Regions from separate parts of the Marinobacter nanhaiticus D15-8W genome, predicted to be linked through region 2. Evidence: predicted binding sites of a transcription regulator. Region 2 holds the regulator's gene; the other holds the start of a gene.

Region 1 (12,136 bases), 170 kb from region 2:
ATGGGAAACCGTCGAAGCCGGCCTGGCCCAGCGTCGGCGCTTGCTATCCGCGGTGTTACGGGATCTCTACGGGCCGCAGAAATTGCTCCAGGACGGCATTCTGCCGCCGGAACTCATCTATAGCAATGCAAGCTTCCTGTTACCCTGCCACGGCTTGCTGCCAGACGATATGGACTGGCTGGTGATGCTTGGCTGCGATATGGGACGCGATGCCCAGGGGCGTATGACCGTCTATGGTGATTGCTCCCAGGCGCCTGGCGGGCTCGGCTATGTCCTCGAGAATCGGGTAGCCATCAACCAGGTCGTCCCGGAACTGACCCAACGATTCGACAAACGCCACCTAGCCAACTTCTTCAAGGATCTGCAACGCGCCCTGGTGCCCCAGATTCCCTACGCCAGTGAACCTCTGATCGGCCTCATGACCCGCAACTACCGGGACGGGCAATATTTCGAACATGCCTTCCTGGCCAACTACCTGGACCTGGCGTTGGTCCATGGCGCGGATTTGATGTTCCGCGAGGGACGCATCTGGCTGAAGACCCTGAGCGGCTTGCAGCCGGTGGACGCCTTGCTCCGTTACATGCCGGACTACCTTAGCGATCCATTGGAGCTGGACAGCGATATTGCGGGTAGTCCGGGCCTGCTGCAGACCATTCGGCAGGGTAATTTGCTGTGCTGCAACCCGCCGGGCAGCGCACTGGTCGACGGCGGCGCGTTGCTCCCTTACATGGAGACCCTGTGTCGCCATCTGCTGGATGAGTCGTTGATCCTGCCTTCGGTCGAAGCCTATTGGTGTGGCGATCCGGAGCAGCGCCAGATAGTGTTGGACGAGTTGATCGATATGGTCATCCATGACCTGGAAAAGCCAGGCAAGCTGATCACCTATGCCAATGCCAGTCGCCGCGAGCGGGAGGGGCTGGCGGACCGTATTGCCGAGGAACCCCAGCGGTTCGTGGCACGCCGTATCCTGCCGTTGAGTACGTTACCGGTATGGCAGAAGCGGGAAGTGCAGGCCCGCAATGTCGCCCTGCGTAGTTTCGTCCTGCGTCACGCTGAAGGCGACAAGATCCTCCCGGGCGGGCTGGCCCGCTGCCACGAACAGTCGTTGCAACTGCAGTTAGGTCTTGGCACAAAATTCATGGCCAAGGATGTCTGGCTACAGAGTCCGGACGATAGCCCTATCAGTCTGCTACACAACACGATGACCAGCGTGAGGCTATCGCGAAAGACCGGCTTGCTGCCCAGTCGTGTGGCGGATCACCTCTTCTGGCTCGGGCGGTACAGCGAACGGCTGAACCTGGCCTGCCGTGCCATGCGTGCATCCCTGCCCCTCGTCAGCACCCTGTCCCGAAATGAGCAGGTGCCGACCCTGACCCCGTTGGTTGAATTCGCCTGCACCATCAATGGCGGTGTGTTCATGCCCACGGAGTTTATGGAGGAGTTGACCCACCAGTTGACCGGGCTCTTCCTCTATGAGCGCAAGGACGGCCTGTTGGCGGTATTGCAGGCGCTGATCATGAACGCCCAGTCCGTGCGTGAATACTTCAGTGAAGACACCTGGTATGTGCTCGAACGGCTACAAAGTGCCTTGAACCAGTTTCCGGCCCGGGGTTCCACCTCGCGTATGGATCGGGCATTGGATGAAATCATTCTGCTCCAGTCCGCGATCTACGGACTTAACAACGAAACCATGAGCCGTACCCAGACCCTGCGATTCATGGATATTGGCCAGCACATCGAGCGCGCCCAGCAGACCACCGCGTTGCTGCACAAGGTTTTCGTGAAGTATCCGCGCCCACCGGCGGCGCTGATGGAAGCGGTGCTGCGTATGGCGGACACTTTAATGACGTACCGCCGGCGCTACCGCACGGAGCTGCATCCGGTGGCCATCATCGACCTGCTGTTGCTGGACGAAGGCACGCCGCGTTCGGTGGGCTACCAATGCGCCCGTCTCAAACGGCAGGTGAATCTGCTGCCGGAGCGTGATTCCACGCTCACTGGCCTGAACGCGGAGCAGCGCTTGATGGTTGAGTTGGTTTCCACTCTGCAACTGGTCGACCTGGAAGCACTGATCAGCGAATCCGGCGAACCCTCGCCACAGTTGGACGAACTGCTCACGCGCATCAACAACCTGCTGAGCAAGCTGTCCGAGGCGATCACGCTGGCATACTTCAACCACGCGGATATTCCGCGTCCGATCGACGATGTGTGAGGTGCCTGCGCAATGAAATACCGCATCACCCACATTACCCGCTACAAGTACGAGCAGGACATCGCAAACAGCTATAACCGGGGGTGTTTATTACCCCGCGGCCTGCTGTACCAGAAGATCGAGTCCAGTCGGCTGTCGGTGACGCCGAATCCGAGCAGTCTCTACAATCACCCGGATTTTTTCGGCAATCTTTATACCTTCTTTCACGTCAATACCGTCCACAGGAAGATGAGTGTCAAAGTCACCAGTCAGGTGGACGTAATGCCTCGAGGGTTGTCGGACGCCCCTGCCCGGTCGATGCCTTGGGAAGAAGCGCTGAAAACCCTCGACCAGAGCCGGGATCGGCTTGGGTTGCAGGCCCGCATGCTTCGCGTCGGCACGCGCATGGCGCCGACTGATGAGGTCATGGCCGACTTTGCACGCGGCATCTTCGAACCGGGTTTGCCGTTGCTGGAAGGCGCCCGACGGTTGACCCATCGGATTTTCAGCGAGTTTACCTATGACCCGGGTTTTACAACCCTCGCGACGCCGGTGCACACGGTGCTTAAGGAGCGACGGGGTGTTTGCCAGGACTTCGCCCATGTGGCGATCAGCGCGCTGCGTTCTCTGGGAATTCCGGCCTGCTATGTCAGCGGTTACCTGGAAACCATACCGCCGCCGGGACGGGAACGTCTGGTCGGCGCCGATGCCTCCCATGCCTGGTTCAGCGTCTACGATCCGTCATTGGGCTGGGTGGATTTCGATCCCACCAATGATCTAATGCCTGACGAGCGTCATATCACCATTGCCTTTGGTCGGGATTACGCCGATGTGGTGCCGCTCAAAGGTCTGATGAGTGGCGGCGGCGCCCACGATCTTAAGGTCGAAGTGGACGTTATGCCGCTCGATCACCTGGCAGCAAAAATTACCTCATCCTGAAATCGGCCGCATATCAAAGCCCTGACCGGTTGCCTCCTAAAATCCATGTCCGTTGGGGGTGGACGGCAGCGATCCAGGCATTAAGAATGTGGCTTTCTCATATCCGGGGAGGCTATTCCATGTCGATTTCCGATGATGTCCTCGAAGAGGCTGCTGTCGCGCTCGGTGACCTGTTGCGAGAGCGTGGGTTGATGATAACCACCGCGGAAAGCTGCACGGGCGGTTGGGTAGCGAAGGCCTTGACGGACCGGGCCGGCAGTTCGGACTATGTGCACAGTGGTCTGGTGACCTACTCGAACGAAGCCAAGCGCGTCCTGCTGGAAGTGACTGACAAGTCCCTGACCGAGCATGGGGCGGTGAGCGAACCGGTAGTTCGGGAGATGGTGGCGGGCGCGCTGGCTGCGACCGGTGCGCAAGTAGCTGTGTCCATCAGCGGTGTGGCGGGTCCGGGGGGCGGTTCCGACGAGAAGCCGGTCGGCACTGTCTGGTTCGCCTGGGGCCGCTCGCCGGCCGATACCGAAAGTGTGGTCGAACACTTTTCCGGCGACCGCGACGCCATCCGTCGCCAGGCTGTCCTGTTCGCCCTGCAGGGCGTACGGGGTTTCCTGCAGGAGCAGGGCTAGTCTCTCTATTTCGATAGCATGGGACATGGCACTTGGCCTGTTTCCAACGTTATGTTTTAATACTGTTCAAATATACAGTTCACCCGGTGCGGCCGGGTTTATGGATCATGCCGCCAGGCGGCACATCAAGACGAGGTTTTCGCAGCGATGGAAGACAACCGTAAGAAGGCGTTGGGCGCGGCACTGAGCCAGATCGAGCGTCAATTCGGCAAGGGCGCCGTGATGAAGATGGGTGATCAGCCCCGTGAAGCCATCCCGGCGGTCTCCACCGGTTCACTGGGCCTGGACGTGGCCCTGGGTATTGGCGGCCTGCCATACGGTCGGATCGTGGAAATCTACGGACCGGAGAGTTCCGGCAAAACCACGCTGACCCTGCAGGTCATCGCCGAAGCCCAGAAGGCCGGCAAGACCTGTGCCTTCGTCGATGCGGAGCACGCACTGGATCCGGTCTACGCCGAAAAGCTGGGCGTGGACGTGGATGAGCTGTTGGTCTCCCAGCCTGACACCGGTGAACAGGCTCTGGAAATCGCCGACATGTTGGTTCGTTCCAATGCCATCGACGTGATCATCGTCGACTCCGTTGCGGCACTGACGCCAAAGGCGGAAATCGAAGGCGAGATGGGCGATTCCCATGTGGGGCTGCAGGCACGCCTGATGTCCCAGGCCCTGCGTAAGTTGACCGGTAACGTCAAGCACGCCAACTGCCTGATGGTCTTCATCAACCAGATTCGGATGAAGATTGGCGTCATGTTCGGCAGCCCCGAAACCACGACCGGTGGTAACGCACTGAAGTTCTATTCCTCGGTTCGCCTGGACATCCGTCGCATCGGCGCCGTGAAGGAAGGCGATGAAGTGGTGGGTAACGAAACCCGGGTCAAAGTGGTCAAGAACAAGGTCTCCCCGCCGTTCAAGCAGGCTGAATTCCAGATCATGTACGGTAAGGGTATCTACCACATGGCGGAAGTGGTCGATCTAGGTGTGAAGGAAGGCTTCGTCGACAAGTCCGGCGCATGGTACAGCTATAACGGCGACAAGATCGGCCAGGGCAAGGCGAATGCCTGCAAGTTCCTGGAAGAGAATCCGGAAATGGCCACGGAAATCGAAGCCAAGATCCGCGAAAAGCTGATGCCGAAACCGGAAAGCAAGGACAAGGAAGCCAAGGCCCCGGCAGAAGCCAGTGGCGAGTTGCTCTAAAGTCGACGTATAGGGTTGTTTTCGAAAGAGCCGGTTCCGAAAGGAGCCGGCTCTTTTTTCGTTTTATGCCTTACGGCACGGCGTAGTCCAAGGTTAATTGTGAAGGGAGGTATTCCGGTTGAAGCATCAAATAGCCGCATACAATGCTCTAGCACGTAACGTATGCCCGCTCGGCACTTGTCACTACCCCTAACCAAATGCAGAGTAAAGGACTCCTTCTGAACGAGAGCTGGAGTTCGCACTGAATGGAAGCCCGCAAACGCCTACTGATTGTCGCCCACGTACCATCGCCGAATACCCGTAAGCTGCTAGAGGCGGTCGAGCGCGGCGCCCGCAATCCCGATATCGAGGCGGTGGACGTAAAGGTGATGGCGCCGTTGGATGCTGGCCCTGAGGATGTATTGGCGTGCGATGCGATTATCCTCGGGACCACCGAGAACCTGGGGTATATGAGCGGCGCGCTCAAGGATTTCTTCGACCGCAGTTATTACCCATGCCTGGAGAAAACCCAGGGATTGCCATTTGCGTTCTATATCCGTGCCGGCCATGACGGCACCGGGACCCATCGGGCCATCGAATCTATCACAACCGGCTTGCGCTGGCGTCTGGCCTGCGATCCTGTGCTATGTCGCGGCGAGTATCAGAATGCATTTGAAGAACAATGTGAGGAGCTGGGGATGTATGTCGCGGCCAGCCTGGATGCCGGTCTGTTTTGAGGGCGCCCTGTAACCGGGAATTAGGCGCTAGCTAGCCGGCCAGCCGATTGTAGAAGCCCTCGATACGCGAGAGTGCGTTGTCCACGGCGCGCGAGTAACTGTGGCGATTCCGGCAATAGCTGAATTGGATACCGAGCCGATAGCCCGCCTGGTAGGAATGGCAGTCGACAATACGCGCGGCTACGTGTGATTCGGAAATGTACTTGCCCGAGAAATCCAGCAGGAGTCGTGTGCCGGCATCCATCGGGCGCGGTGAGAGAACGGCCAGGCCGTAACGATTGATATCCAGGCAGGTGACTGGCAGGCGGTTTTTCTCCCGTCCGAAAAAGCCTCGCTCCCTGAGCCGGACCTGCAGGCAATGCGCCTCGTAGCGGTTCTTGATACGGCGGTCTCCAGTGTCTTTGGTCATAACCCCGGTTTCCACTCTTGTCATTGTTATGGGCGACGATCGTAAGCTCAGCCAGATAGTTGCATGTGCGCTTTATCTGTCTGGAGCTTTCATTTTAGGAGGCCGTGGGCAGGCTGAAAAATGATCGGGGCGACAAGTGTGACAAATGTCTCAAAAGCTGATGTGGCCCTTAAACTGGCCTTTTATGCCATCGGAACGCTCAAACTGACGTGTCGAGTCGTTCTCCCCGCCGATCTTCTGCGGCTATCGGTTGCGCGTTGTGAGGATGCAGGAGGCTGGGACTTCGACGGGTCGATCGTTTACGGCGGTCCTTGCCTTCGAAGGGTTGCTGTTGCCGCCGACGGTCCGGCCTGACGCGACGGTCCATCACTCGTTTGGTCGGCGTTGCGGGTGCTTCAGGGGTTTCCGGTGTGCGTTGCGGGCTTGCTGCCTTCTTGCGGTCTAGCGTGCTAAGACTGTAAGGCGATGAGCGTGATATTTCCATATAAGGTCACCTTGTAAACCTGCGCAGTCAAAGGGCCGACCGTAACTTCCTCTATGCGGGCCACCCATCTAAAAACATCGCAACCGCTCTGGGTTGAGGATCATTTCATGGTTTAACGGCAAAATCGCGCAAAACTTAAGCGTTCATGGATTACAAAATGGTTAACACACGACAGGGGCGTCGACACCTTCTACAATGCCCTGTTATTGCATTTTTACTTCCAGAAACAGGATGGCGCCTTGAAGTCACTGCCTCTAAACCAGCTTTACCGCACGTGCGATACCAAAGACTTTTCGTTCAGAACGACCCGCCAACTGGAGCCCCTTGAGGAAATAGTCGGCCAGCACCGAGCGCAGGAAGCGGTGCGTTTTGCGTTGGCAATGCCGCACGGTGGCTACAACGTGTATGCGGTTGGGCGTAATGGTCTCGGTAAGCTCACCATGATGCTGCGTTACCTGAAGCACCACGCGGACAAGGAATACAAGAGCTACGACTGGTGCTACGTCGCCAATTTCGAGGAACCCCGCTCGCCAAGGGTGTTACGCCTGCCCGCCGGTGAAGGTCAGGTCCTGAAGCAGGACATGGATCGCCTGATGATCCGTCTGACCCAGGTAATCCCGCAGACCTTCGAGGGCGATGCGTTCCTGGAACGGGCGGAGCAGTTGAAGAACGAATACACCCGTAAGCAGGAAGATGCCCTGGAAAAGGTGGCCCGACAGGCCAAGCGCAAGAAGGTCAGCCTGACCGTGTCGACCCCGGGCGGCTATCGGCTCGTGGCGATGAACGGAGAGGAACCTCACACGCAGGAAACCTTTGCCGCCCTCACCGAAGAACAGCGCCAGACCTTCGAGGACGAGATCAACAAGCTGGAGAAAAAGCTGCGGGCGGCGCTTCGCAAGATCGCCGAATTGGAGCAAGAGTACACCGATAAGCAACAGGCCCTGAACGAAGAGACATTGGAAAGCCTGACCGGCCACCAGTTTGACGAATTGGTGGCCAAGTACACGGTTTACCCGGAAGTCGTCGACTACCTGGAAGCTGTGCGCAAGGATCTGGGCGATAACCTGGATATCTTCCTCGAGGACGGCGACGAGCAGGCGGCTATCGCCTATGCGGCGCTGGATCGCAAGATGCCCCGGCGCTACCAGATCAACCTCCTGGTGCATCACAAGGATCAGGACGTGCCGGTGATCGTCGAAGACAACCCGACGTACCACAACCTGTTCGGGTACGTGGAAAACGTTACCTTCAAGGGTTCGGTCTTCACAGACTTCTCCCTGATCCGGCCGGGCAGCCTGCACAAGGCCAACGGCGGTTATTTGCTGATGGACGCGATCAAGGTGCTCGAGCAGCCGTTCGTCTGGGACGGCCTCAAGCGCGCTTTGCGTTCGCGGTCATTGCAGATCAACTCCCTGGAGCGGGAATTGACCCTGTCCGGCACGATTTCGCTGGAGCCGGAGCCGATCCCGCTCAATGTCAAGATCGTGCTGTTCGGCGACAGGGAAACCTGGATGCTGCTGCAGGAATATGATCCCGAATTCTCCGAGTTATTCCGGATCACCGCGGACTTCGAGAACGAAATGCACCGCACGCCAGAGAGCGAACAGCAATACGCCAAGTTCATCGCCAGCGTGGTGGTGGACAAGAACCTGCTGCATTGTGACCGCAAAGCCGTGGCGCGGGTGATCGAATACAGTTCGCGCATCGCCGACCATCAGGAGCGCCTGTCGCTGCACGCGGCTGATATCGCCAATCTGCTGCGGGAGTCGGATTACTGGGCCCGGCAGGCCGGCGCCAGGATGATCCAGGCCACCCATGTGGAGCAGGCCCTGAACAGCGCCCGCTATCGCAGCAGCCGCATCCGCGACCAGTATTTCGATTCCATCCGCGACGGCACCACGTTGGTGTCTACCACTGGCGAACGGGTCGGCCAGGTTAATGCATTGTCGGTCCTGTCGGCCGGCGGTTACGAGTTCGGCATGCCCAACCGGATCACGGCCACTTGCTACTACGGCGATGGCGACGTCATCGACATCGAGCGGGACGTGAAACTGGGCGGCAATATCCATTCGAAGGGCGTCATGATCCTCACCTCCTGGCTCGCTTCCCGGTTTGCCGTTACCGACCCGATGCATCTGTCCGCAAGCCTGACGTTCGAGCAGAACTATGGCGAGGTGGACGGTGACAGCGCCTCCCTGGCCGAGCTTTGTGCGCTGGTCTCAGCCTTGTCCGGTCGAGGGGTGCGACAGGATCTGGCCATTACGGGTTCGGTCAACCAGTTCGGTGAAGTCCAGCCGGTGGGTGGAGTCAATGAGAAGATCGAAGGATTCTTCCAGACCTGCCAGCTCAAGGGGCTGACCGGTACCCAGGGCGTGATCCTGCCCGCGTCGAACGTCCAGAACCTGATGCTCGATTCCGAGATCCTGGCGGCGGTTCGTCAGCGCAAATTTTCGGTCTACGCGGTCGACACCGCGGAAGAAGCGATCGGGCTGCTACTCGGCAAAGCCGCCGGTAAGGCATCGGCCAAGGGACGTTACCCGACGAACACTATCTTCGGTGCGATCCAGAAACGCCTGGAAAAGATGCGGGATCAGGAACGTCAGGAGCCGTCCAGCGACAAGCATCGGCAGGAGCAGCCCGGGCACGCGACCTGATCAGCGAGCAATCCTGCGGAACGTCAGGTTGAAGCGGTGGCCCGTTTGCTTTCGTGTTTTTGGCAGCTGGTGCTGGTAATGAGACTGTAATCCCTTCGGCATGATCAGCACGCTATTGTGGGGAAGGGGAATGGAGCGGTAGAGCCGGCTTTCGCCCGTGCGGCGGAACTGGAACACCCGCTCCGCCCCCAACGATAACGAAGCGATCACTGGCTCCAATCCTAATTCCGGCTCGCTGTCGCTGTGCCAGCCCATGCTGTCCTGCCCATTGCGGTACCAATTGCAGAGAACGCTGTTGAACTGTTCGTTAGCCAGGTTGTTGATCAACGGCAGCACTGGCTGAAGGACTTCTGCCCAGGGCTCGGGCGTCATATCATGGCCTGAGTACCGGTAGTGAGCGTCCGGATCTCCCATCCAACACTGTAGTCGTGGCGAGAATCGCCATTTGCCGTAGAGATGAAGGCGCGCCTGGTACCAGGGCAGGGCCTGAGGTAGCGCTTTCAACAGATTATCCGCCATCGTTTGGGGCAGGGCTTGCCTGATCACCACGGGCTGGAACGGCGGAAGATCAAAAAAGGCTTCGTTTTCAACGGTAAAGCGCATGGAATTTTCCGTTGTAATAGGGACAATCGGAGCAGGAAAGGCTATGGTTACACGATACAGGATTCATTATTGGCTCGCCGGCTTCATGCTTCTTGCCGCCGGTGTGATCGCCGGGGGTGAGGTCGCCGCTGAGCCGGCCACCCTGAAGGGTAAGCTCGTCCCGGGTAGCCTGGTCTACGGCCAGGTCGCACCCGGTAGTCGCCTCTGGCTGAATGACGCGCCGGTTCGCGTCGATCATGGCGGGCGGTTTGCGCTGGGCTTTGGGCGTGATGCCAGATCCACGCACACCTTGCGGGTGGAAGGGCCGGACGGCGTGATGACGCTGCAGACGATCGAGCTTTCGTCCCGGGCCTACAACGTCCAGCGTATTGAAGGTGTGCCGTCGCGTACGGTAACACCGTCCAAGGAGCATCTCGCCCGCATCCGGGCCGAGGCGCAGCAAGTCCGGGAAGCGCGGGCGGTGGTGTCGGACCGGGAGGATTTTGCCGGGCCCTACATCTGGCCCGCTCGCGGTCGCATCACCGGCGTCTACGGAAGCCAGCGAGTCTACAATGGCGAGCCGCGCCGCCCGCACTACGGAGTGGATATCGCGGCCCCGAGAGGCGCACCGGTGGTCGCACCGGCGGCGGGTACGGTGACGCTGGCCGAACCCGACCTGTTCTACTCCGGCGGCACCGTGATCCTCGATCACGGCTACGGCGTAAACTCAACCTTCCTGCATATGGATGCAGTGGAGGTAAAGGTAGGCCAGGCTGTGGTGCAGGGCGAGCGGATCGGCAAGGTGGGAAGCACCGGCCGGTCCACAGGTCCGCACCTGGACTGGCGCATGAACTGGTACGATGAGCGGGTGGACCCGGTGAGCGTCGCGCCGCCGCTGGTAGACGGCCATACGCCGGAGCGGGATCATCTGTCTCAGGCGGGTGATTGAGCCGCAGTGGGTTGAGAGAGCGAACGGTGGCACGCCGAGCCAATAAGAAACGACACGGGACAAGGTGGATCAATGAACGAGACTACAGAAACGGTTTTTGTCGTCGAAGACGACGAAGCAGTACGTGATTCCCTGGAGTTGCTGCTGAAATCCTCGGACAAGGGCGTCAAGACCTATCCAACGGCCAATGCGTTCCTGGAGGACTACAGCGATGACATGGCGGGCTGTATCGTACTCGACATCCGCATGCCCGGGATGGATGGCATGGAACTCCAGCGTCGCCTCAACGAGAAGAACTCGATCCTGCCGATCATCTTCGTGACAGGGCACGGTGACGTGCCCATGGCGGTAGATGCAATGAAGCAGGGTGCGGTGGATTTCATCCAGAAGCCGTATCGCGAGGAGGACCTTCTCAAGAAGATCGAGGAAGCCCTGGAGCAGGACCGCGAGCAGCGCAAGACCCTCGGTCAGAAGCAGGAGATCCTGCGTCGTATCAACATGCTTACCCCGCGTGAGACCGAGATTATGGACCGCATGATTGCTGGGCAGGCGAACAAGGTTATCGCGATCGAACTGGATATCAGTCAGCGTACGGTGGAGATCCACCGTTCCCGTGTCATGCACAAGATGGGGACCCACTCACTGGCACACCTGGTCCGTATGGTGATGTCCGTAAAGGACCGTATCGACGCTTCCTGAAACGCGCGCCACTATGAGCGTCCATTTCAATTAAGGTCGGCCCTCCTGTGCCGGCACGGACTCTATGACTGAATTTGCCAGTGAACGCGACGAGGCAACGGTACTGCTCGTCGATGACAATGCGCAGAACCTGAAAGTACTCTACGAGACACTCAAGGACCGCGGTTATCGACTGCTGATTGCCAATGAGGGTGAAAAAGCCCTGACCCTCGCCGAGCGTCACCAGCCCGAGGTCGTGCTGCTGGACATTATGATGCCGGGCATGGATGGCTACGAAGTATGCCAGAGGCTCAAGGCCAGCCCGGAGACGGCGGACGGTGCCGTCGTATTCCTTTCTGCACTCGATGACGTTGACGCCAAGGTCAAGGGCTTTTCCCTGGGTGGCGCGGATTATATCTCCAAGCCCTTCCAGGCCCAGGAAGTCATTGCCCGTGTCGCCACCCATGCGCGAGTCATCCAGCTCGAACGTCAGCTACAGGCCCGCAATCGTCAATTGGAAAGCGACCAGTCCCGTATCCTCAACGCGATCAGCGAAGGTATCTACGGGCTCGATACCGAGGGTCAAATCATCTTTGCCAACCCCGCCGCGGGCATCATGGCAGGACTGGACCCTGAGGAGCTCGTCGGCCACAACTTCTTCCAGCTGCACTTTGGTACGCCGGATGCCGAGACCGCTGGCTTGCCGGCGCTCGGCAC
Region 2 (12,136 bases):
CGTAACGACGAGCTGTTGGGCAGGTCGGTGGTGTACGCCAGGTTCGGCGAGCGACGCAGACGGCGCTCGCCGGATTCATAGCGCCAGGCCAGACGGGGAGAACGCACCTGATCCAGCGTCTCGTGCACCAGGTTCAGGGTACCGGCCAGGCTCGACGGCGCCATGATGCGGGTCTTCAGGTAGAAGATCTTGTTGTCGATATCACGCAGTTGGACACCCGGCTCGCTGTAGGCGAAGAAATAATCATATTCGGTCAATACCGGGTTGAAGGAGCCGTCCACAGTTGGAGTCGCAAATGCGGAGCGAAAGGATACTTCCTCACCGCGGTAGCGCAGGATGTGATTCCAGATAGCCTCAAGGCCGTTCTGAGGCACGGGGAACGGGCTGGTGGCGATGGTATCGCGCACGCCGTTCCCATTGTCCAGCAGTGTTGCACTTACGGCGTTGTCCCGTGAACGCTCGTAAATACGCTCGGGATAGGCTGCAGTGCGGCGGGTCTTGTAGACCGGGAGGACATAGTCCGGGCCGTACTGGCGCAGCAATCGCTGGTGTCCAGCGGTCAGGTTCTCCCGATAGAGGTCCATATTCTCGGCGGAAATGACGAACAACGGTTTATCGTCCGGAAAAGGGTCCACCTCAATCTCGCCCTGGCGGTAATTTTCCGGCGGCGTAGCCGAGCCACCCGTCCACATCGGAATAGTGCCTGCCAGGTTACCTGCCCGTTCAGCGCCAATCGGCGTCAGGTCCTGATCGAGCCGTGCTGCTTCGACCTCAGATACCTTCGCATTGGCAGCAGCATGCCATGCAAGCGGTAAAAACACGGTCAGCACAAGAAAGCGATGGCGCATGATGATTCCCCTCCAGACGGCAATTTCGGAGCATTCAGCCATTGGGCATCAACGTCGCGGAAAATGCCTGAAAATTTCGAATCCGGGCGCCTATTTGCCTGATTGATGCAAAAATGACAAGAATTACTTTGTAGGAAGTTGTTAAACCCATGACGCAAATCAAGTTTCTTAACGCTACCAAATTGCCTATTTCCCACCTATGTGAAGGCGAAACCACCGCCGCTATCTGTTAGACTACGGACATAGTGTTCAAGTGAGCGATGAATTGATCTATGGCGTCTCAGTGGCCGTCTTTCACCAAGCAGCAAGTATTCCTGGCGACGACCCTGATTCGGGTCGCTGAACGTCAGGCGCAAGCCGCAGAGCGGGAAGCCGCGACCCAGGGAGCCGTAGCTTTACTAATCGAAGCGCGTACAGCATTGCTTCGTCTGGTTGCAGATATTTATCAGGTGCGTAATGCAGCGCCACGGGGATTGGACGAACTGGCCGATCTATTGGCCGGCGACCAGGCCGAGCTTAATGAGTTGCGCTCCCTGGCGGCCGACCCCGGCTCCTGGTGGCAACACATCGAGTTCATGGTTCAAGCGCAGCAGCGTCCAAGTGAGCGCAAGTCACCTGCGGAACGGGAGAACATGATTGCTGTTGCTGCAGACTCAGGGCCCGACCGGTCGGTGGCAGCTCTTCTGGAAACGGCGAAGGCGCTGAAACACTACGTCGAAATGATCCTGGAGCGTCACGATGAGTGGTAAGCCCCGAGGATGACGGCTTAATCTTTTTAACACAGCGACCTCACAGGCAAACGGAAAGCTCACAGTAGTAAACTTCTCATTCAGGCGGCCTGGCCGTCAGGAAAAGGCAGTAACTATGTCTACATCAATTCTTGAAATTGTCGAACTTCCAAATGGCGACTTTGCATTGCGTCGCGCTGATGATGAGACCGCGCCGCTGGTACGTATCTCGTTCTCGCAGGAAGCACGAGACATGATGGAAGAGCGCGACCTTGCAGTCGCCAAGGCGATGATGACCGCCGGTATCGAAGCTGTCGGCAACATAGCCCATGACCTCGACTGGGAAGAGGACGAGCCGGAGCACCAGCCGTCATCTCGCCCCAGGACCCTGCACTAACTTCCTTTCCTTATCGTGCCAAGTGCATAGGGGCAGCCCGGAACACCCAACTCCAAACGCATCCCAAGCTCCTCAGACTAAAAACGGGCGCCGAAGCGCCCGTTTTTTGTTGGCCAGCACTTATGTATCCTGCTGACCCGCTTGCAGGCTAGCTAAGCGACCGGGCCTCATAAAGCGCTCTAACCATTCCTATTTCTTTCCGAATAAGGAGAGTCTTTCAGACTGCCGTTGCTTCGGATCTGTGTCGAGCGATCATACAGTACGACGCATTCAGCCCAGCAATTCACCGCTGCCTCAGTACCACCCCGTGGCTATCGCCTTTTGCGGAAGCTGTCTGCAGCCGATCGAACGCCGCAGCCCCCAGGGCGTCCGCCGTCCACATCACCACCGCGTGGCAGGTTCCCGCGGCCAGGGCGCGTTCGGCAAGGGAAAGTGCATCATGCTGACCCGTGGAGCGCAGTACCAGGAGCTCACTGGCGATAATGCCATGCATCTGCTGCCACTTCTGCATCAGAGCCTGGGGCGGATCGATCCACGCCAACCAGCGACGCTCCTGGTTCAGTTGCGTCAGCATCGGCAGGAGCAACTGCATGTTTTCCACTTGCGCTTCCGGCAGGATGATTTCGGTAACATTACCTTCAGGCTTCTCGACCGACGAAGGTCTCGCAACATCCGCGTAATCTGGACGCGCATCGCGCCCCGCCGTGAAGGCTACGGCGCCGGTACGAGCCCCATTCAGCGCCGAATAGCGAGCGGACTGCCGGGACACAGCCTTGGTCGGCGACGCAATAGCCGCCGCATTGTATGTCAGGTTCTGGTTAAAACTGAGCTGCTCCACGAGACACCTCCAACTTCACACACGCCAGATTCTATAAAGGTCAGTGCATATCCGAGCGGCGGATCACACCAACACCGAGACCTTCGATAAACAGCTCCTGCTCGGCCAGATCGATATCAATCGGTTCGAATTCTTCGTTTTCGGGCAGGAGGTAAACATGACTGCCTTCACGCTTGAAGCGCTTGACGGTGACTTCTTCACCAACGCGAGCGACAACGACCTGCCCGTTGTGAACATCCTGGGTCCGGTGGACCGCAAGCAGGTCACCGTCGAGAATGCCGATATCTTTCATGCTCATGCCGCGCACGCGCAGCAGGTAATCGGCGGACGGCGAAAAGAACGTCGGCTGTAGAGCGCAGTAGTCGTCAATATGTTCCTGGGCGAGGATTGGGTTACCCGCAGCGACCTGCCCCACAATCGGCAATCCGGGGTCCTCCTCCTCTTCGGGTAGGCGAATGCCACGGCTGGCGCCGGGTACCATTTCTATCGCACCTTTGCGGGCCAGCGCTCGCAAATGCTCCTCTGCCGCGTTGGCAGACCTGAAGCCCAGCTCTTGGGCAATTTCCGCGCGGGTAGGCGGATAGCCCGTTTCATCCACGTAGCGCCGGATAACGTCGAGTACCTGGGTTTGTCGCGGTGTCAGCTTCATGCCGTTTACCTGTCTTTATATACAGTAACTGGAACTATATACAGTATCTTATCCAGTGTAAACCCTGCAGACAGGAGAAACAGCCAGGCCGCCGGCAAGGGCGGCCGCCGCGTTTAAAGGTTGGAACCTGATGCTATTTAACGGAAAATTCCTTGCGGGGCTTATAGGGAATGGACTCGACCTTAACTTCGTCGACACGTGCCGAAGAAGGTCCCTTGTGCAACCACTCAAGCAACCATTCGAGTGCGGATTCGTCACCGCAGGCCACGACCTCGACACGGCCGTCGGTCAGATTCTTGGCGTAGCCCGAGATGCCCTTGGTCTTGGCCTGCTCCTGCGTACTGCCGCGGAAATTAACACCCTGGACCCGACCGGAAACGAAGACTCGAATGCACTGTTCTTCCATTACGACCTCCATGAAATACGTTCGTCCTGAATACCTTACAGCCTAACGGGAACGACTTTCCCTTAAAATGCGGCCATGGTTCCATTGCCGGTACTGTCTATTCCCGTTGACTATCGCGTTCCCAGAGCCGCCCAGCCCTGGCTCCCGTTCCGTCGACAGCAAACAACATGTCCACTTGCGGCAAGCCATTTACCATCGGAGAATCATGAAGACACTCAGTATCATCAAAACTGGCACGACTTACCCGGAAATCAAGGCCGAGCATGGCGACTTCGAGGACTGGTTCATTCGCCAGCTAGGCAGGCCTGGCCTTCGGCTTGAGGTTCATGATGTTGCCAGCGGCGCCCCGCTGCCAGAGCATTCCGATGGCGTATTGGTCACCGGCTCCCCGGCCATGGTTAGCGAGCGGGCGGACTGGAGCGAGCGCACCGCTGCCTGGCTTGCACGCCGTATCGCAGGGGATTTGCCGGTTCTGGGCGTTTGCTATGGCCATCAGCTGTTGGCCCACGCCATGGGCGGAACCGCAGACTACCACCCCGACGGGCGGGAAATCGGCACATTGGATATTACATTGAACGCCGACGGCAGGACGGATTGGTTGCTGGGCGCACTACCGGACGTATTTCCGGCCCACCTGACCCATATGCAGTCCGCCGTTCGCCTGCCGCCAAACGCGACGCTACTGGCCAGTTCGAACCATGAACCCCACCAGGCTTTCCGAATTGGCCGTCGCGCGTGGGGCGTACAGTTCCACCCCGAATTCACGGCGCCCATCATGTCCGCCTATCTCAACCGGCTGGACACCGCCCTCAGGACCGAAGGCTTGCCAGTGGTCGACCTGCGCGCCGGTTTGCGTCAGACACCCGAAGCACAGGGCCTGTTGCGACGGTTTGCCGATCTGGTGGAACGGGATCTAATGCCCTGACTACCAGCGATATTTGCCCCAGTTCTCGGGATTGGCCCAGTACCTGGGGTTGTTCCAGTCGCGCGGGCGGTTATAGGTTTCAATATCGTAGGCATAAACGGTGGTGCCATCGTCCAGTGCCGAATAACGGCGGAATGCCAGCGCGATCATGTCATTGAAGGACCAGTCATCGCCTGGCGCGACACTGACCGCAACTCTCCGCGCGCCCGCATTACGCAGCCACCCCAATAGCTGTCGGGCATCATCGTGGGACAGATGCGAGAGTATATCGGTGATGAGTGCCAGGTCCGCCACACCCCTCGGTTGCTCCATGATGCCCAGCGGATTTTCCGTCAGGTCCACAAGCTCGGCACCGGAATGGTCGACCCACTCCGAGCCCACCTCGCGCGCAGCCTCGCCGGCGACGAGCAGGCGTTCGGGGCGGTATTCGCCCAGTAGCTGTTTCAGGGTGTTGGCGAGCATTGAGGGCAGTCGCTCCCGGCTGGCTCCGTTCGACTTGAACAGGTTTCAAGATATGCAGGTTCAAGTCTAGCAGGAATTAGGTGAAGCAAGCCCACTACAGACATCCGTCGGTTCGACGGGTCAGTGAACGAGCCAGACGTCCTGGCAATAAACCTGTCAGGCTTAACGACTGTTCATCGTCCCGACAAAACAGTGTGTTAAAGTGATTCGCAGTGACATCGCCCGCAAAGAGAGCGACCGGGAGCTTATCGGCCCAGGACGTTCAGCCCAATGGCGCGGGCTTCAGTGGCGGCAACGCAAGGAGCTCAAATGACGCAGGATCAGGCATGCCGGATGCCCAGCATCCGGAATACCTCGGAAGGCAAGGAGCGCCGGGTTGGCGTGGAGGTGGAGATCTCTGGCCTGACCTACGAAAACCTGGTAGCGCTCGCGGCCCAGCTCCTTAAGGGCAAGGCCAGGCTCGATTCCCGCTATGTAACCAGGATCGAAACGCCCTCAGGCGACTACACCATCGAGCTGGACTCCGATCCAATCAAGGATCTGGACCTCCGGGACGAGCGTTTACCGGAGACCATCCGGGAACTGGGCGGACACGCGATGGAGGTGATCGATGCCGCCGCCGAGCGTATCGTGCCGCTGGAGATTATTACGCCGCCGCTCCCCCTATCCGAGTTGGAAACCGTCGAGTACCTCTGCGACAAGTTGCGGGAAGCGGGTGCGCTGGGTAGCCGGGAAGCTCTAATCTATGCCTTTGGCCTGCAGCTCAATCCGGAGTTACCGGACCTCGAACCGGCCACGTTGGTTAACTATTTCCGCGCCTTTGCTGGCCTCTACGACTGGCTCAAGGCCCGTCACCAACTCGATATCAGTCGTAAATTCACCACGTATATCGAGCCCTGGGACAGCGACTATGTTGACCTGATCATGGAGCTGGACTACGCGCCGGACCAGGGTCAGTTGATGAAGGATTATCTCCACTACAATCCAACCCGCAACCGGGCCCTGGACCTGCTCCCGCTGTTCGCACACCTGAACGAGACGCTGTTGCGCGAATACGTGGACGACGAGCGGGTCAAGTCCCGCCCAACCCTGCATTACCGCCTGCCGGACTGCGACATCGACAACCCGGAATGGCATTTTTCCAGTGTCTGGAACGATTGGGTCGTCGTCGAGGAACTCGCCGCCGATGCGGGGAAACTGGCGGACCTGATGGGCGAGTACCGGGCAAGCCGCAAGCTCAGTTTCAAGAACCTGACCACCAGCTGGAAGGATCGCTGTGACGCATGGCTGAAGCAGAACCTGGGCTGACTATTGGGGTTAGCGGCCCGTCGCGCCAGCGCCTGACCCACCGCTTGATCCGCTTCGGACTTCACCTGTACGGAGCGCGGACCTTATTTATCCGACCGGGATCGAACGTGGACGTGAGCATGCTGGATGGCCTGGTGCTGTCCGGAGGCACTCACGTCCATCCCTCGCGCTATGGTCAGGAACCGCAGGTCCGCGCCCACTATGACCGAATCCGGGATGAAACCGATTGGCGGTTACTCACCGAAGCGCAAGACCTGCACTTGCCAGTGCTGGGTATTTGCCGTGGTGCCCAACTCATCAACATCTTCCGTGGTGGCTCCCTATGTCAGGACATCACGCCCCTGCGGGTCAACACGCGCCACCGACCGCTGCTGCTACCTCTGCAAACCGTGCGACTGGTCCACGATAGCCTCGTAGGGAATATCATGCAGGGACCGACCATCGGCGCCAATCGTATTCACAGCCAGTCGATCAAGCGGTTGGGGCGCGGCTTGCGGGTCGTGGCGCTGGATAACGACTATTTCGTGCAAGCTATCGAAAGCGAGGAAGGCCATTGGTTGCTCGGTATTCAATGGCACCCGGAATACCTGCTTTACCACCCTCCGCACAGGCGGATATTCAAAAATTTCGTCGCCGCCGTCCGTGCCCGCAAATTGCATCGATTGGGGCATATCGAGGGTCCGGTACTTTGAGCAGCCACCTACCTATCGCATTGAGGCCCCGGGTCCTCAGGGACGTTGCAGAGCAGCACGAGGCCCCGGTGCGCGAAGAGAGATCAGAGCGCCGAAAGATATTTGTTGAGCACGCCTTTCAGCTGCTTGAGGGTTTCGGCGTCCTGATCGGCGGCAACCAGGTTGTCTTCCGCAAAGCGGCGAAGATCTTCCCGGGTCCGGATGCCGGCTGGGTCGTTGCCGGTCAGCTCCAGCAGCACCTGCTGCTCCCTGCGTGTCAGACGCACCTGTTGTCCGTGCACAAGCATGAAACTAACTCCGTTGAATTCAATCTAGGAACCTCTGCAGGTTGATTCGCTAAACCACAGGTATACGAATCAACTTCTTTGAGCTCCCTAACGACAGATAGACCCAAAACATCAATCAGACAAGGAATCGCATTATGTCATTCGATCGACTTCGTGGTCAGCACGGTGCCTTACGCGCCGCTATCCTTGCCCTTGGGCTGTTTCCGGCCCTTGCACTGGCGGGAGAAGTCAGCGTTACCGGTGAAGGCAAGGTCGAGTTCACGCCTGACAGTATCCGTCTGCAATTCACTGCACGGGAGGAAGACCAGGATCCCCAGGCCGCCACGGACGCCGTCAGGGAGAAGATTTCACAATGGGAAGAGGCCGTGAGCGCCTATCGCAACCAGCTCGAGGACTACGATAGCGCAACCCTGAACCTGTATACCCAGCAACTTCCTCCCAACAAGGAGGGTGATCAGCCCCGCGCCCGCGCGGTCGCCTCGCAGTCCGTCAGCTTCACCCTGCCCGCCCTGGACTCGCTCAACCCGGTACTGCAAGCTGCCCAGAAAAGTGGCCTTGAGTACCATATCAGCGACGGCAACTTCTTCCATTCCAGCGAAGAGAAACTGGAGCGAGAGGCCCTGGGTAAAGCGATCGACGACGCCAGGGAGCAATGCGAGTTCATTGCCATGCGCCTGAACCAGACCTGCGGCGACGTGAAGATGCTATCCACCAGTTACGGCGGTCGCCCGGTACCGATGATGATGGCTGAAGCCCGCGGTAAGTCCGGCCCGGTAACGGCAATCGGCAACCGGGAGCTCACCGTCACAGTCAGCGCCACGTTCGAGATCGATTAGAAATCCCGGGTATAGAACAGATCCAGTGAGGCGGCCAGGCCACTGGCCGCCTCCAGATAGAAATAGCGGCCAAGGTCGTACCGCAGGGCCACCGTCGTAATCGGCTCGAACACCCCAACGCCATACCTGACCGACAAATCATCGGTAATATAGCCGCTGGCGACGACACTGGCCGTCTCGCCCGACCCCTCCGCTTCCAACGTCAAATCCTTGATGCCGAATTGCTCGCCAATGCCGCGCGTCAGCTCGTTAGTCTGTGCCAGACCGAGACTAAGCGCTGCTTGGCCGACCTGCCCCTGATCGCCGCTCGAACGTAGCGGGCGTCCGAGAATCACGTAGGACAGCGCCTCCTGTTGGGGCATGGAAGGCTCAGAAAAGACTTCGGCCTCCGGCTCCTCTGCCGGGCCACTGAGACGAATACCGGCCACCACATTATCTACCCGGCGCACAGCCTCGATATCAATGTACGGTTGACTGATGGGCCCGACAAAAAGCAAACGGGCACGTCGTATTTCCAGCTCCTGGCCGTAGGCCTCGTAGCTGCCATCCACCAACTGCAAGGTGCCGCGGGTATCGAGGTTATTGCCGATCCGCAGCTCGCCCTTCAAGTTACCAGTGACACCGAAACCTTCGAAGGTCACCTTGTCCTCCCCCACCACGACGGTCACGTCCATGGACAGGGATGGGCCGGGGGCGGCCTCCTTTTCCTCACCGACGATGACTTCGTCGTCCGATACCGACACCGCCTGGGCAGGCAGCTCCCTGACCTCGATCTGACCTCGCGGTACGGCGATGCGGCCCGTGACTGACAGCGCCTGGTCCTTGAAAGAGACTTTCAGGTCCGGCGACATCTCAAGCTGAGCATAGGGCTCGTACAGCAGCGGTAGCCGCTCACCTTTGAGGTTAAGCACGAAGCTGGGTTTTTGGCCGCTCCAGTCAACCTGACCATCGAGTAGGGCCTGGCTGCGGTCATTGGGGCGTACCGTGCCGTCAATATTTGCCTGCCGTCCGTTGAACTCGATGTCCGCATCGATATCTTCCAGCGGCATCGGGATCGTGGGATCCAGCACCTGGCCATTGTTGAGGCTGAGCACGCCGTGAACCTCCGGATTCATCAACGGGCCGGAGAGCTCGCCCTTACCGCTAACGGTGCCACTGATGGATTCCAGACCGGCGAAGGGCTCGATCACCGCCAACTGCAGGCCGGAAAGCGCATAGGTGCCCTGCAGTTCCCGCGTTGCCCCGGTCGGATCGACACTCAGGTCCACGTCAAGCCGGCCGAGTTGATCACCGCTGAAGTCCAGCGCCAGGGTCGCTTCGTTCGGTTGAAGCCCGATTTCGGCCGTTAAAACGTTATAGGCGATAGACTGCCACTCGTCGGCCTGTCGCACCGATAGCTGCCCCGGCCCTGCATCCAGCGCGATACGTCCACGGGGACCAGCCTGGTCGATCGTAAGGTCGATCTCGCCATCGACACTCGCATCCCAACGGACGTTATCCGGCAGCAACGCCGCCAGGGCAGAGATCGGAAAATCATCGAGGCGATAGGCAATTTGCTGGTTCGGTAACAGCACCTGATCATCCGCGCACAGGCTGCTATCCTGCCAGCGCCAGCAATGGGCACCCAGGGTAAGCCGACCCGCACCGGTATAGGCCAGGGCCGCCGGCTGGTCCAGCGTCCAGGCCTGGTCCGCTGAAGCCACACGGCCAGAAACCAACGCGCCAGACCAGATATCGTTCAGCCCGCCTTCGAGGGCCAGCTGCACGTCCACCTCAGGATTGTCCAGATCGAGGGTCAGCCGGTGGCTGTCCCGCGTGCCGTTGAGCGTAACATCGGCATCGCCAATCAGTTGCTCGCCCGCCCGTACGCCTTGCGCATTGAGTTCCGACGCGACCCGCTCGCCCTCCCTGACTGAAGCCTGGAGCCGCAACTGATCGATCACGAAGTCCTGCCACGCCACGCCAGCACCGTCGAGTTGTACCTGGCCGGCCGGGGCCTCCAACGTGCCGGAGACATTGCCCTTGCCATTGAGACGCCCGGCCAGTCCGGGCCAGAGCTGGTCCAGCCGGGGCATGGCCAGCTGGAATTCCGCCTGGAGCTGTTCAGCCCACTGGCCCGAAGCAGTGACGCGGTTGTCTCCCACCCGCAGCTTGAAGGGCGCCAATACCCAGGCACTATCCGCGGACTCGACCTGTCCTTCGGTTTCCAGCGCCTTCGATTGCCACTGACCGGTCAACGACCAGTCCGCATTCAGGTCCGGTCCCGACGCGGGCAACGAGCCCTCGCTGGTAATCTTGCCGCTAAGGCTGCCATCCAATGCGGGAACCCAGTAACCGGGATTGAGCTGGTTGAGTTGAAGATCGGCATCCCATGCCAGGATATCGGCGTAGTCCACCTGCGCCTGCCCCGTCACGCCGCCGGCTCCGGTACCGACCTCGAGATTTGAAACCGTGACCCGGGCCATATCGCCGGCAGCATCGAGGGCAAAGCGGGTCGGTCCGGCTGGTCCTTGGGCATTGCCCTCCAGATGGGCCTCATAGCTTTCGTCTTCGTAGCTGAAATTGGCAGATAGTTTTTGCAGCTCCACCGGTGGAGCTGCCATGTCGGGCAACAGGCTATACCAGGGGAAGCCGTCGAGTTGCAGATCTCCGCTCGCCGCCAGGGTATCGAGCCACCGGACCTGGCCGGTCAGCTTGACCACTTGCGGGGATTCACCGCCGTGCTCCGGTCCGGTCAGTTGCAGGCGAATGTTGCGCGCCCTATCGGTGTACACCCTGCCCTGCAGATCCAGCGCCACGGGGCCTGTTGTACCGGGCAGACTCGCTTGCGTGTCCAGATTGAAGCCCCTCTCCAAGTTGCCTTCCAGAGCCAGGGCCCATTCGTTCAAGGTCAAGGTGGACGGCAGGCTGGCCAGAGGTACAAAGCGATCGCTGTTCAATTTGACCGAGGCCGGAATACCCGCTTCGAACGGCTCCACGCTACCGCTGAGCCGCGCATCGAGGTAGCCGTTGCTTGTGCCTTGCAGACGCAAATCCCGCGCGCTCCCGGCGAGGTTCAGTGCGAGAGTCCAGTCTGCCCCCGGTTCCGGGGCCGGGAGATCGAGTGTGACATCCACATCCAGTGGCCAGTCCCCACGGGTTTCCAGACGCCCCTTAGCCGTGGCTTCCACCGTATCGGTGACGACGTTGAGGTTCTCGATCTGCCAGGCGGCGCCGGACGCCTCTACCGAAAGGGTAAACGAGCGCCAGATGTTGCCGTTGTTCAGGTTCAGCGGCCCCAGCCGCACATCGCCCACAGACAGGCCAACCGGAAGGTTGATTTCAGGAAGCTTGAAAGGTTCGCTCTCGGCAGGCTGCTCTTCCCCGGGAGCCAGGGCGATATTAATCTCTTCGGCGAGTAACTGGTCGATGCACAGCAGCCCCTTGAGCAGGCAGGACGGACTCCATTCCAGGAAGACCTCATCCAACTCAGCGGTGACGCCATACCCCTGCCATCGCACCGATTGGGCCTGCCAGCGATTGAGGACCGACCCCTGGTCACCGGTCACGGTCAATCCCGGAACCTGGTCGATCAGCCAGGCCGTCCCGGTCTCTGAGCGCAATACCAGGTACACCGCCAGCAAAAGAAGCAGCACGAGGGCAAAGAAACCACCCAGGGTCCATAGCAGGACACGCTTCATAGTTCCGGTCCCATGGAAAAGTGTATACGCCAACCGCCCCCCAACTCTTCATCCAGCCCCTTGGCGATATCCAGACGCAG

Evidence for each region. The regulator LexA, encoded in region 2, represses DNA repair genes until DNA is damaged. The targets are predictions, from matches to a motif close to CTGTNTNNNNANACAG.
Region 1: the regulator LexA is predicted to act here: its motif matches at 3,816-3,831, upstream of recA (recombinase RecA).

Annotation. Positions count from the first base shown of each region.
Region 1 covers NZ_AP028878.1:3,509,697-3,521,832, reverse strand. The annotation lists gene RE428_RS15680 (circularly permuted type 2 ATP-grasp protein) at 1-2,212, shown strand, start outside; gene RE428_RS15675 (transglutaminase family protein) at 2,225-3,130, shown strand; gene pncC (nicotinamide-nucleotide amidase) at 3,250-3,753, shown strand; gene recA (recombinase RecA) at 3,901-4,947, shown strand; gene RE428_RS15660 (flavodoxin family protein) at 5,193-5,663, shown strand; gene RE428_RS15655 (PilZ domain-containing protein) at 5,695-6,072, opposite strand; gene RE428_RS15650 (Lon protease family protein) at 6,796-9,210, shown strand; gene RE428_RS15645 (alpha-ketoglutarate-dependent dioxygenase AlkB family protein) at 9,211-9,813, opposite strand; gene RE428_RS15640 (M23 family metallopeptidase) at 9,857-10,741, shown strand; gene fixJ (response regulator FixJ) at 10,814-11,440, shown strand; gene RE428_RS15630 (ATP-binding response regulator) at 11,505-12,136, shown strand, end outside.
Region 2 covers NZ_AP028878.1:3,343,988-3,356,123, forward strand. The annotation lists gene RE428_RS14840 (DUF1329 domain-containing protein) at 1-848, opposite strand, end outside; gene RE428_RS14845 (DUF6586 family protein) at 1,121-1,597, shown strand; gene RE428_RS14850 (hypothetical protein) at 1,713-1,973, shown strand; gene RE428_RS14855 (cell division inhibitor SulA) at 2,257-2,811, opposite strand; gene lexA (transcriptional repressor LexA) at 2,852-3,460, opposite strand; gene RE428_RS14865 (acylphosphatase) at 3,594-3,866, opposite strand; gene RE428_RS14870 (glutamine amidotransferase) at 4,072-4,791, shown strand; gene RE428_RS14875 (DUF6231 family protein) at 4,792-5,253, opposite strand; gene RE428_RS14880 (amidoligase family protein) at 5,563-6,561, shown strand; gene RE428_RS14885 (gamma-glutamyl-gamma-aminobutyrate hydrolase family protein) at 6,537-7,253, shown strand; gene RE428_RS14890 (hypothetical protein) at 7,337-7,540, opposite strand; gene RE428_RS14895 (SIMPL domain-containing protein) at 7,675-8,376, shown strand; gene RE428_RS14900 (translocation/assembly module TamB domain-containing protein) at 8,373-12,056, opposite strand; gene RE428_RS14905 (autotransporter assembly complex protein TamA) at 12,053-12,136, opposite strand, start outside.